DNA from 2 places in the Arthrobacter sp. A2-55 genome. Region 1 is predicted to be linked to the other one. Evidence: predicted binding sites of a transcription regulator. Region 1 holds the regulator's gene; the other holds the start of a gene.
The links. Region 1 encodes LexA, which represses DNA repair genes until DNA is damaged. Its sites were predicted from a motif close to TCGAACANNTGTTCGA; they were not measured.
Positions count from the first base shown of each region.

Region 2: the regulator LexA is predicted to act here: its motif matches at 1,739-1,754, upstream of LPN03_RS00380 (DUF6504 family protein).

Region 1 covers NZ_JAJLOZ010000007.1:40,735-47,290, forward strand. The annotation lists gene LPN03_RS03695 (ATP-dependent DNA helicase) at 1-948, shown strand, start outside; gene lexA (transcriptional repressor LexA) at 1,043-1,786, opposite strand; gene LPN03_RS03705 (LysM peptidoglycan-binding domain-containing protein) at 2,140-2,517, shown strand; gene LPN03_RS03710 (histidinol-phosphate transaminase) at 2,584-3,681, shown strand; gene hisB (imidazoleglycerol-phosphate dehydratase HisB) at 3,884-4,510, shown strand; gene hisH (imidazole glycerol phosphate synthase subunit HisH) at 4,507-5,187, shown strand; gene LPN03_RS03725 (hypothetical protein) at 5,187-5,342, shown strand; gene priA (bifunctional 1-(5-phosphoribosyl)-5-((5-phosphoribosylamino)methylideneamino)imidazole-4-carboxamide isomerase/phosphoribosylanthranilate isomerase PriA) at 5,389-6,129, shown strand; gene LPN03_RS03735 (SseB family protein) at 6,134-6,556, shown strand, end outside.
Region 2 covers NZ_JAJLOZ010000001.1:87,241-93,796, forward strand. The annotation lists gene LPN03_RS00375 (DNA polymerase III subunit alpha) at 1-1,303, opposite strand, end outside; gene LPN03_RS00380 (DUF6504 family protein) at 1,296-1,703, opposite strand; gene LPN03_RS00385 (GNAT family N-acetyltransferase) at 1,946-2,452, shown strand; gene LPN03_RS00390 (VOC family protein) at 2,496-2,930, shown strand; gene LPN03_RS00395 (hypothetical protein) at 3,095-3,625, shown strand; gene LPN03_RS00400 (SOS response-associated peptidase) at 3,678-4,397, opposite strand; gene LPN03_RS00405 (mycoredoxin) at 4,503-4,760, shown strand; gene LPN03_RS00410 (S-(hydroxymethyl)mycothiol dehydrogenase) at 4,796-5,914, shown strand; gene LPN03_RS00415 (biotin/lipoate A/B protein ligase family protein) at 5,901-6,556, opposite strand, start outside.

The DNA of each region.
Region 1 (6,556 bases):
CTGAACCTCATCTTTGACCTGTGCGAAAGGCTGCTGGCCGCCGGCGATTCCCGGGAGGTGGTGTGGGCCTCGCGCCCAGGCACGTTCAAGCCGGGGCAGGGCTATCAAAAGGCCGACGACGGCGAACCGCCTGTCGTCAACATCGCGCCCCTCAGCGTGGCCGGCAAGCTGCGCGAGGGACTCTTCGCGGACCACACCGTCATCCTGACGTCCGCCACGCTGGCCATTGGCGAGTCCTTCCAGGCAACGGCCGGGGGACTGGGGCTGCTGGGCGCCGGTGCACCCGACTGGACCGGGGCGGACGTCGGGTCACCTTTCGACTATCCCAAGCAGGGGATGCTGTACGTGGCGGCGCACCTGGCCAAGCCAGGCTTTGGCAACTCGCCCGAGCAGCTCGCCGAACTGGAGGCACTCATCACGGCCGCGGGCGGCGGCACCCTTGCCTTGTTCTCCTCGCGGCGGGCCGCGGAAGACGCCGCGGAGAAGCTCCGGAAGAAGCTCAAGGTGAAAATCCTCTGCCAGGGGGACTCCTCCATGGCGGGGCTCATCAAGCAGTTTGCCGACGAACCGGACACATGCCTGTTTGGCACCATGTCCCTCTGGCAGGGTGTGGACGTCCAGGGCGCCTCCTGCCGGCTCGTGGTCATTGACAGGATTCCGTTCCCGCGCCCGGACGATCCCCTCGTCACGGCCAGGGCCCGCGCCGTGGCCCAAAGCGGCGGCGATGGGTTCATTGCCATCTCCGCGACCCATGCGGCCATCAGGCTCGCGCAAGGGGTGGGGCGGCTGATCCGCTCCAGCAGCGACCGCGGTGTTGTCGCAGTCCTTGACTCCCGCCTCGCAAATGCCAGCTACGGCGGGTTCCTGCGCGCCGCGCTCCCGCCGTTCTGGTCCACCAAGGACCGTACGGTGGCCCTCTCAGCACTCCAGAGACTGTCCGGCAAGTAGGGCCGGCCCGGTGGGCGGGCCGGCTGCCCAGCCGGCTGCATCGCCAGCTGGGCAGCCTGCCCGCAGACCCCTCCCGGTCCTGCTGCGGGCCTGCCTACAGGCTGCGCAGGACTGAAACCACTTTGCCCATGATCGTGGCAGTGTCGCCGAGGATTGGCTCGTAGCGGGTGTTCTGCGGCAGCAGCCACGTGTGGCCGTCGCGCTGGCGGAAAGTCTTGACTGTGGCCTCGTCCTCAAGGAGGGCGGCCACGATTTCTCCATTGTTGGCCGTGTTTTGGCGCCGCACAACAACCCAATCGCCGTCGCAGATGGCCGCGTCGACCATGGAGTCGCCGGCAACCTTGAGCATGAAGAGTTCCCCGCTGCCCACAATCTGGCGCGGCAGCGGCATGATGTCATCCACGACCTGGTCGGCGAGGATGGGCCCGCCGGCTGCAATGCGGCCGACAAGCGGCACAAATGCCGTGTCGGAGGAGCTGCTGAGCTCGGCGAAGTTCAGGCCGTTGGAGCTGCGGATGCGGTTGGGGGCCTCAACTCCCTCGATTTCCACCATGCCGTCGTCCAGGACCAGGGGGATCAGCACTTCCATGGCGCGAGGGCGCTTGGGGTCCCGGCGGAGGTAGCCGTGCCGTTCCAGCTGGGTCAACTGGTGCGTGACGCTGGACAGGCTGGCCAGGCCGACGTCGTCGCCAATCTCGCGCATGGACGGCGGGTAGCCCTTGTCGGCAATGGAGCGCTGGATGCATTCCAGGATCTTTTTCTGCCGCACGGTCAGGCCCTTCATGCCCGCCCTGCTGGGGGCCTGCGGGATGCGGTGCGGAGGTTCCGGTAGCGCCATGGTCCTTCGGTCCTTTCGTGGCCTGCAGCCATCTGCCTGCATCCACTCTGTCTGCCTGTAGGGGCCCGCCTGTGCGGGTGGCCCATAAATGTCAGTGCCTGCTGGTGGACTGCCATTAGCAGCTAGTCCTTGACTTCAAGATTAAGCCAGAATCGGGCGAATTTCAAACATTTGTTCTATCGAGTCTTGGCAACAGTCGTCAATAGATGCTAAAACTGTAGTACATCGGTTAGAACATACGTTCTAGCAATGAAAATGTGTATGGAAGTTGGCTCCTGCGGAACCGCTGCGGCACCTGCCCTGGGCAGGAAACGCACAGGATGAACCTCCATGGTGTGAAAGGAACTTCGATCATGAGTGCTTTGGTGTTTTCCCAGGCGGGACCCCATATTCCAGCCCGGCCACTGACGCTGACCCGGCGTGGGCGCGTGCTGTTGCTGGGCATCCCCTCCATCCTTGTCGCGTCGGCCCTGGTTTTCACCCTGTTGGCGGTGCTGCTCGGGGCCATTGCAAGCCCGGCAAATGCCGCCACCACCCACAGCTCGGTGGACATGGCTGACTACGCGGGCACCGTGACTGTCCTGCAGGGCCAGAGCCTCTGGTCGATAGCAGCCGCCAGCGACCCCACCCGCGACATCCGGGACGTTGTCTCCGATATCGTGGCGCTCAACGGCCTGACCACGGGCGTCCTGCAGGCCGGGCAGCAGCTTTACGTACCCCGCGCCAAGTGACCACATGGTGGGACGCCCGCCGTCACGAGTTCGTAAAGCTGCTCCGGTTCACCTTAAACTGGTCCCATGGACCAGTTTGAACGCCTCAGCCAGCTTCCGCTACGCGACGATCTGCGCGGGCGCCATCCCTATGGGGCACCGCAGCTGGACGTTCCCATCCTGCTCAACGTCAATGAAAACACCTTCGGGGTTCCGCTGGATGCCAAGGAAGCAATCCTGAAAGCTGTGGCGGACGAGCTCGACGGCCTCAACAGGTACCCTGACCGGGAATTTACCGAATTGCGCCGTGCGTTGGCCGCCTATTTGGGACACGGCCTGACCGAGGAAAACATCTGGGCCGCCAACGGATCCAACGAGGTGCTGCAGCAACTGCTCCAGGCCTTCGGGGGCCCGGGCCGCAGTGTCATGGGGTTTCCCCCCACATATTCGATGTACCCGCTGCTGGCCAGCGGCACCGGCACGGACTATGTGGCCGGGACCCGGGATGGCGACTTCGGCCTGTCCGCCGGGTCGGCCGCAGCCCAGGTGCGCCGGCAGGCCCCCAATGTTGTCCTCCTGTGCTCGCCAAACAATCCCACGGGCACCGCGCTGGGGCTTAACGTCGTGGAGGCGGTGTATGAAGCAGGCGAGGCGTCGAAGGCCATTGTCATAGTCGATGAGGCCTATGCGGAGTTCTCCCACACCGGCACCCCCAGTGCATTGACGCTGCAGGAGGGCCGGCCGCGGCTGGTGGTCTCGCGGACCATGAGCAAGGCGTTTGCCCTCGCCGGCGCCCGGGTCGGGTATCTGGCGTCTGCACCCGAAGTCGCCGACGCCATCCGCCTGGTCCGCCTGCCGTACCACCTGTCTGCCATCACCCAGGCCACGGCCGTGGCTGCCCTGCGCAATTCGGATTCCCTGTTGGCGAATGTCGAAGCCATCAAGGTCCAGCGGGACCGCATTGTCACTGAACTTGAAGCGCTTGGGCTGACCCCGGCGCCGTCTGACTCCAACTTCGTGTTCTTTGGCGGACTCCAAAGTCCACAGGCCGTGTGGGAGGGGCTGCTGGCCGCTGGCGTGCTCGTCCGGGACGTGGGAATCCCCGGGCACCTTCGGGTGACAGCAGGCACTGAAGCCGAAACCACCGCCTTCCTTGACGGGCTGCGCACCATCCTGGCCCGTTAGCCGCCCCACCCGAGAGCGGGGGCGGCCCCGTCGCCGCTCCCATGCCGCCCAACGGGGTCCCACGCCGCCAACAGGGGCCCGGCCCGGTTGGGCGGATGGGCATCCGCCCTCCTAAACTGTTAGTACACCAAGCGCGCGGCCGCCGCCCATTGTGCCCATCGGAAGGCGGGCGGCAGCCAACAATCCAAAGGACCTCCTGACAATGACTGAGAACAGCCCGCAGCCCGCCCAGGGACGAACGGCACGGCTGGAACGTGCCACGAGCGAATCCAGCGTGCTGGTCGAGATCAACTTGGACGGCACGGGCAAGTCGACCATTGACACGTCGGTGCCGTTTTACGACCACATGCTGACTGCGCTCTCCAAGCACTCACTCATTGACATGACCGTCAAAGCCACCGGCGACACCCACATCGATGTCCACCACACCGTGGAGGACGTGGCCATCTCCCTGGGTGAGGTGCTGCGGGTGGCCCTCGGCAACAAGGCGGGCATCCGGCGCTTTGGCGAGGCCACCGTCCCCCTCGACGAGGCCCTCGCCAACGCGGTGGTGGATGTCTCGGGCCGCCCCTACCTGGTGCACGGCGGAGAGCCTGCGGGCCAGGAGTACCATCTGATCGGCGGGCACTTCACCGGCTCCCTCACGCGCCACGTGTTCGAGGCCATTACCTTGCATGCGCAAATCTGCCTGCACATGACGGTCATTGCCGGCCGCGATCCCCACCACATCGTGGAGGCCCAATTCAAGGCGTTTGCCCGCGCACTGCGTGCCGCCGTCGAGCCGGACCCCCGGGTCACCGGCATTCCGTCCACGAAGGGACTGCTGTGAGTACCGACTCCGTCGAAACTGGCACTACGGCCAGGCCGACAGTCACCGTCCTCGACTACGGTTCGGGGAATGTCCGCTCAGCCGTCCGGGCCCTTGAACGCGCCGGCGCGATTGTCACGCTGAGCGCCAAGCCCGACGACGTCATGTCCGCGGACGGACTGGTGGTGCCCGGCGTGGGCGCCTTTGGCTCCGTCATGGCGGAGCTGAAGGCCGTGGACGGCTTGCGCATGATCGGGCGGCGGGTGGCCGGAGGCAGGCCGGTCCTGGGCATTTGCGTGGGCCTGCAGGTGCTTTTTGACGCCGGGGTGGAGCACGGTGAGCGCGTGGACGGCATGGGCGAATGGCCAGGCACCGTCGAATTGCTGCCCGCCGACGTGGTCCCGCACATGGGGTGGAACACGGTCAAGGTTGCCGAGGGCTCCCGCCTGTTTTCCGGTGTTGAGTCGGAACGCTTTTACTTTGTCCACTCCTACGGGGTCCAGACCTGGAACTTTGACGTGGTCCAGCCCAAGATGAAGGCGCCCATGGTCACGTGGTCCGAACACGGTGCTCCGTTTATTGCGGCCGTGGAGAACGGTCCCTTGTGCGCCACGCAATTCCACCCCGAAAAGTCCGGCGACGCCGGGGCCCGGCTGCTGAGGAACTGGGTGCAGTCCCTGCGAAAGGGCGCCGCCTAGTGTGGTCCCTGCTCTTGATGGCGCTTGCCGGGATGCTTATTGGCGGCGCCTACACGTTTTACCAGCAAAAGACACCGCGCTGGATACCCATCTGTTTTGCCATTTTGGCCATGATGTCACTGCTGGCGGCCTACCTGTTTACCCTGGGCGGCTGAGTCCATGCCCGCCCCAACCCCGAAGAATGAAAACGCCGAGGACCCCATGACCACCAATGCCCCCATCCTGGAACTGCTGCCCGCCGTTGACGTTGCCGACGGCCAGGCCGTGCGCCTTGTCCAAGGCGAGGCCGGCTCGGAAACCAGCTACGGCTCCCCGCTGGAAGCTGCCCTGACATGGCAGAATGACGGCGCCGAATGGGTGCATCTGGTGGACCTGGACGCCGCCTTTGGGCGCGGCAGCAACCAGTCCCTGTTGCGCGAGGTGGTGGCAGCACTGGACGTCAAGGTTGAGCTGTCGGGCGGCATCCGAGACGATGCCTCCCTGGAGGGCGCCCTGGAGCTCGGTGCGGCCCGCGTCAACCTTGGCACCGCGGCGCTGGAAAATCCGGCGTGGACGGCGAAAGTCATTGAGCGATTTGGTGACCGGATCGCCGTCGGGCTTGATGTACGCGGCACCACATTGGCAGGCCGCGGCTGGACCCGGGAGGGTGGCGACCTCTGGGAGGTCCTGGCCCGCCTGGAGGACGCCGGCTGCGCCCGTTACGTGGTAACCGATGTCACCAAGGACGGCACCCTGCAGGGGCCGAACGTGGAATTGCTGCGCGAAATGTGTGCCCGCACCGCCAAGCCCGTGGTCGCCTCGGGCGGCATTTCCAGCCTGGAGGACCTGCGCGTGCTGCGCACCCTGGTGGGCGACGGCGTCGAGGGGGCCATCGTGGGCAAGGCGCTGTACGCCGGCCAGTTCACGCTCCCGCAGGCCCTGGACGTGGCCGGACGCCGATAGTCCCATGCCAGAGATGCCTCCCACGCACAAAAGACACTTGCCCGGCCATATCGCCGCTGCCCTGGCCGGCGCCGGCGGGGCCACTGACTCCGCCGGGCAGCCGTGGGCCGGGCGTGCCCTTCCGGAGGGGGAAAGCTACCACAACTTTGATGCGGACGACGGCGCTGCGGACGTGCGCTACGAGGCTGCGGTGGGTCAGTTGCTGGGGGGAACAGGCTCCGAGGCGGCGGTGGTGGCGTCCCTCGCGCAGGCGCGCGTGTTCATCCCCATAGTGGCCCAGCTGGCCGCGCAGGCTGTGGGGGAGCAGGGGCTGGCCGCGGACAAGGAATCGGACATGGCACTCGTGACGGTCCAGGCCCCCGACGGGCGGCGTGCGCTTCCAGCCTTTACCCACGCGGCGGCACTGTCCGCCTGGCATCCGGAGGCG
Region 2 (6,556 bases), on a different contig from region 1:
CCAGCAGGTAGTTGACCAGCGACGACGCCCCGGAGCCCCGGGCAGCCCGGCGCACCCCCATGGTGCGGATCATTTCGGAGACTTCCGCGACTGTCAGGAAGTAGGAGGCAAACCCCAGTTCGTTGATGGTTTCCATCTCCCGGGTCAGCCGGTCCCGCACAGCGGCCAGCCGTCCGCCCTGCAGCCCGGGGAAGCGCCAGCCCAGCCCGGCGTCAACCCGCTGCCAGAGTTCGCGCTCCGCCGGCTGCGCCAGCCCCAGCACGCCGGGTTCAGGGGTGCTGGGTTGTTTCCAGCCGAGGTCATGGACCGGATCGAGGCGGCACTTGTCCGCCAGCTGGTGCGTATTGGCCCACAGGAGGGAAAGCTCCCGTGCGCCGAAGCCACCCTGGCGTCCGATTTCACGAACCATGGCATGCATGTCCGTGGCGCCCTTGAGCCAGCCCTGTCCGGTGGGCTGCAGGTCCGGCGCACGCCGCATGGGGGCGATGGCCCGGGCCGCGTCAAGAACATCAGCCGTGGGGGCGTCGTCCCGGGTGCAGTAGCGCACGGCATTGGCCAGCACCGCCGGCACGCCGAATTCCTCGGCCAGCTTCAGCATGCGCACCGCGTGGGTGGTGCTCAGGGCGGTGCCAGGTTCGCTGAAGTGGCTGACAATTTCCACCGCCATGCTGCCGGCGGGCATGATTGCCGCCCAGGCCTGAAACTTGGTGCGCGGCAGGAGATACCTGCGTCCGGCCATGGCAAGGCCCACATTGGAAAAGGGGCCAAGCAGGACTGTCAAGGCCGGTTCACCGGTTTCCGGATCCAGCACCCCGGCCGCCAGTTGCGCCATGGTGAGCCCAACGGGTCCCCTGGGCCGGGAGTGGGCTGAGGACACCAGCCGGCACAGGGCGGCATAGCCGGCACCGGCGGGCAGGTCCCTGCCCCCATGCGCCAAAATGGCCACCCGGCCACACTCCACCAGCCCGCGGCCGTCCTGCTCCGGACCCGGTCCCTGGCGTTGGCCAGGCTGTGGGGCCAGCCGCGGTCCCGGCGGGCCCCCAAGGCCTTGCCCGGCCTGTTCCAGCCCGCCTGGTTCCACGATGGCCAGGTCCACGCCCAGCAGCGGATCGATCCCGGAGGCCATGCAGGCCTTGACATGCTTGACCACCCCATACAGCCCGTCCCGGTCAGTGATGGCCAGTGCATCTGCTCCGTCCGCGGCCGCAGCCTCCACCAGATCGACCGGCCAGGAAACACCGTAGTGGGCGCTGTAAGCGGAGGCCGCATGGAGGTGTACGAATTTATGCCGGTTCTCAGGCACTGAAATCCTGCCCTTCCGCCAGCTCAACCACGGCATCATGGACCTTGATGATGCGCCACCGCTCCCCCGGCTGGTACCGCACCAGGTCGAAGGTGGTCAGGGCAGCACCGGCGGGTGCGCCGTCGCGGTGGACCTGGACCCGCCAGATTTGGCGGTCCACCAGCCCAATCCCATCCCCCCGGGCGGCCCGGGTTTCCTCATCCCACCAGTTCCGCCGCTGGTACCAGCACAGGGGTTCTGCCGCCAGGGTGTAACGGCGCCCCTGCCACAGCAAGTGCAGCGGCACGCCGGCTGTCGACAGGGACACCTCAACGGAGTCACTAAATGTGCCCACCCAAGCTGCCACCTCCGTCCATACCGCAAAAAACCCGGCCACCTCCGGCACCGCAGGGCGGTCCATGGAAGGAACATTATTACAGGGATTTCGAAAATTACTAGAATGTATATTCTAGTGTAATTCAGTGTACGCTCACATCACGCGGCATGAAAGCCGTCAATTGGGAAGCATCTCGCCGGGCCGGGCATTCACAGCAGCCGCAGGGCGTTATGTACATAGCTGCCAGGGCATGAGGCGTCTAGCATGGCTTTATAGTCATCGGCGTGACCACGCTGCTGGCGCAAAACGACTATAAGGAGCGTTCCATGACTGACATGGTCACCCTCATCGCCAGGACCACACCGTTGGAGCGCGAGCTCAAAACAACCTCCCGCACGGTGGAAGAAACAGACCTTCCCCGCCTGGGCGAACTGTACTTCACGGCCTATGACCCCGGAGTTGCCGGCGAATCGCTCCAAGCCGCCCTGGAAGACATCAAGGCCTCCATGGCCGGGAAGTACGGGAATTTTCTGCCGAACGCCTCCCATGTTGCGCTGGATGAAGACGGCAAAATCGTGGCAGCAATCCTTGTCGTGGAACGAGCCATCGGCAGCGACACGCCCGACGCCCCCTTTATCATTGAACTCATCACCGACCGCCTCCACCGCCGGCAAGGATTGGCCGAGGACCTGGTATTGGCCACCATGGACACCCTGTTCAACGACGGCCAAAAGGACGTGGCCCTGCGGGTGGAGGCCAGCAACTCGGCCGCCCTTGCCCTCTACCTGTCCCTGGACTTCCGCCGCTGGTCGCCCGAAGAGGGCGAGGACTGAGGCGGCGCTGCAGAGTGCCAACAGACCACACACAGGGGGCATCATGGAACAACGGCTGAATTTCATATCACTGGGGGTCCGTGACGTTTCGCGTTCCCGGGACTTCTACGTCACGGGACTCGGCTGCGAGGCACGGCTTGACGTCCCCGGTGAGGTCATTTTCCTCCAGGTCAACCATGGCCTCATTTTGTCACTGTGGGACAGGGCCGCCATGGCTGCAGAGCTTGGCACGGACCCAGCCGCCCTTGATGCCTGTCCCATCCCGCCTGTGACGCTCAGCCACAACGTGTCCAGCCCGGAGGCGGTGGACGCCGTGGTGGGACAGGCCCGCAAGGCCGGCGCCGCCGTCGTCCGCGACCCGGCGCGCCAGTCATGGGGAGGCTACAGCGGCTACTTCGCGGACCCGGACGGCTTCCGCTGGGAAGTGGCCTACAACCCCACCTGGGATGTGGACGACACGGGCCGCGTCACAGTTTAATTCCCCATGTGGATCCCCGCTGTGAACAGGCTGGGAATCTGCCCGAAATTGCTGCGCCCGCGACATGTCCCGCCAATTCCCCCAGCTTGGCGTGTGACCATTGGCTGTGCCCACACCCGTAGAGGACGGCACTTTCGCATGCACAGAGTAAGGCGGCCCCGGCCATGATCCCCATAGCAGTTGCAGCACTCCTGGTGCTCGTCGTCCTGGCGGGCGCCGCCCGGGCCGTCACGGCACCATCGGCTCCGGCCAGGGTGGATGGTGCCGCACTGGCAGTTGCCGCCCTCGCCCCGGGTGCAATGCTGTGGAGCTTGATAGGGTCTCCGGCTGCCGCCGCTGCCGCCGGCTGCGCGGGAATGTGGTTCCTCTGGCGGGTGGCTGCACCGGCGGGCAGAGGCGAACGCCCTCCCGGGACCGGGAGGGGGGCGGCAGTTTACCGCCTGCTATATTCGGCCGTCGCCCTGTGGGCCTCCCTGGCACTGAACACCGTGCACCATGCCGGTGCCAGCCAGGAACTGGCCACCATCATCCAACACATGGCAGTGGCCGTGATCCTGAGCCTCTCCTGCGCGGGCTGGCTGCTGGGCACCTTCGCCATGCCGAAGGATTCAGCGCCAAGAATCCAGCCGGCACTCGGGGTGCAGGAAGCCCTCGCCGCGGTGGCGCTGGCCCTGTGCCTGTTCAGCATTATCTAACGGGATGGTGCCGCAGCCGCTGGTCCGGCGGCCGGCCTGGCCTGACATTCGCTCAGGCCTGACGTGCCATGAGCTCCGGCGAATCGTTGCGAACATTGCCAACCTCGGGGCCCACCAGGTCCAGCACCCAACCGGCAGCCAGGCTGTAGGACTCTGCCAGGACTGCGTCCAAGACAGTTTTCGGCGTCGTATTTCCCGGGTCCAGCCATTCACCCAGGGTGTCCTGCCCCAGCGGAACAGGAAGCCGGTCGTGGAGGGTTGCCAGTTCGCCGTCGGGCGGTGAAGCCATGGTGAGGATGGTGCAGGACAGCAGCCACTGGCCCGGATCCCCGTCCGCCAGGGCCGGGTCCTTCCACCACTCGTACAGCCCGGCGAAGGAAATAAGCCGGCCGCCGGGATTGTGGACAAAGTACGGCTGTTTGGCGCCTCCGGGAAGCTTCTTCCATTCGTAGTACCCCTCCACCGGGACGGCGCAGCGCCTGGACTTGGCGGCGGTGCGAAAGGTGGGCTTCTCCAGGACTGTTTCGGTCCGGGCATTAAAGGCCCACACTCCCACCGAGGCATCCTTGGCCCAGCGCGGCACCAAACCCCACTTGGCCACGTGCACCTGCCTGTGGGCCACGCCGTCAACAAGCCGCTCCAGCACAATGGGCACATCCGAAGTCGGCGCCACATTCCAGGAAGCGCGCAGCTCCAGGTTCTCGTCCGCCTCGGCTTCAAGTTCCGCAACCAGGTCGCCCACGGCCCGGGCCATCACATATCGTCCGCACATGCCATCCATCGTGCCACTTCCGGCGCCCCAATGGCGGGAATAGCCGGGCGAGCCGGTAGCGTTGTGGCTACGACGGCACAGAAATAGATTCGTAGGAGAAATAACGTGGAATACACCCCGGAAACCGGCACCATCACGATGTTTTCGACCGTTTGGTGCGGTTACTGCAAGCGCTTGAAGAAGCAGCTAGACGCCAAGGGGATTGGCTACACCGAAATCAACATTGAAGACACTCCCGGCACCGCCGAATTGGTGGAGAAGCTGAACAACGGGAACCAGACTGTGCCCACCGTGATCTATCCGGACGGCTCCGCTGCAACCAACCCGTCCCTCAATGACGTCATGGCGAAGCTGGGAGTCTGAACCGCCTTCCCTTCCGCAAATACAAGGAGTAAGACATGGTCCACCTGGTCCAGGGCGCAGTCGTGTTGTCCAAGGATGCCCCCGTCACACTGCAAACTGTAAGGGTGCCGGACCCCGGCCCCGGCGAGGCGCTGGTGGACATCCTCACCAGCGGCGTGTGCCACACCGACCTGCACTACAAACAGGGCGGCATCAGCGACGACTTTCCCTTCCTGCTGGGCCATGAAGCCACCGGCGTGGTCAGCGCGGTGGGCCCGGACGTGAGCAATGTTGCACTGGGCGACAGGGTGGTGCTGAATTGGCGGGCCGTGTGCGGCACCTGCCGAGCATGCGCCAAGGGTCAGCCGCAATACTGCTTCAATACGGCCAATGCCACGCAGAAGATGACGTTGGAGGACGGCACCCCGCTGACTCCTGCCCTCGGCATTGGCGCGTTCATTGACAAGACCCTGGTCGCCGCGGGGCAATGCACCAAGGTGGATGCCGACGTTGATCCCGCCGCCGTCGGCCTGCTGGGCTGCGGCGTCATGGCGGGCATCGGGGCAGCCATCAACACGGGCGGGGTCAAGCGCGGTGACTCCGTGGCCGTGATCGGCTGCGGCGGCGTGGGTTCCGCAGCCGTTGCCGGCGCCGCCCTGGCCGGTGCCACCACCATCATCGCCGTGGACCGGGACCCGCGAAAGCTGGCAACGGCAAGGAAACTCGGCGCCACACACACCGTCGACTCGGCCTCAGAGGATGCAGTGGCGGCCATCCGTGGACTCACGGGCGGATTCGGCGCCGACGTGGTGATTGACGCCGTGGGACGTCCCGAGACGTACCGGCAGGCGTTCTACGCCCGCGACCTGGCCGGCACGGTGGTGCTGGTGGGCGTGCCTGCACCGGAGATGCTCCTGGAGCTGCCCTTGCTGGACGTGTTTGGGCGCGGTGGCTCCCTCAAGTCCTCCTGGTACGGGGACTGCCTCCCGTCCCGTGACATTCCAATGCTGATCGAGCTCTACAAACAGGGCCGCTTGGACCTTGACACATTCGTCAGCGAACGAATCACCATCAACGACATTGATGCCGCGTTCACCAGGATGGGGCAGGGTTCCGTGCTTCGATCAGTCGTAGAACTCCAAGCCCGGCCCCAGACGGACCTCAGCTCTCCGTAAGCAGTTTTGCGTGGCGGGCGTAGACGGCCAGCACGGCTGCCTCCACGGCGTCCACGGTGATGCCCGGGACCAAGTCTTCCGCCGCCCCGGCGGTGTGCGGGTCCCATTCCAGGCCCAGGGCGCTGTAGGTATCAACGAGCACATCCCGGATGGGTGCAGAATTTTCCACCACAATCACCGAGCTGAACAGCCAGGCCCCTGCCACGACGCGCTGGGCCGTGCCTGCCAGCTTGAGGGCGCCCTCCAGACCCCTGCCAGGCCCGGCCGCGGGCCCGGGAACCCGCCCGAACACGCTGAACTCGCCGGGGCAGTACTCGCCGGGAATTTCCCCTACGCCTGCGTCAAGCCCCAGTGAGCGCAGTGCCTCCGTGAACAGTTCACCAAAAAAGCCAAACCTGGCCTTGGCGCCCGCAATGGCGTCCGCCTCGGGCTGGATGTGGTCCACCACCAGCGTGCCCTCGTGGTAGGCCGCAGCCCTGCCGCCTGCCCGCCGCACGGCCGGGACGAACCCGCGGGCTGCGGCTGCACGGGCGGCCTTGGCGTAGCCCGGCAGGCGGGTGTCTCGCTGGCCAAATGCGACGGTGGGCTGGGGGCGGTAAAGGCGCAGCATGGCCGGCCGCGCCCCGCTGCGGACCTCTGACA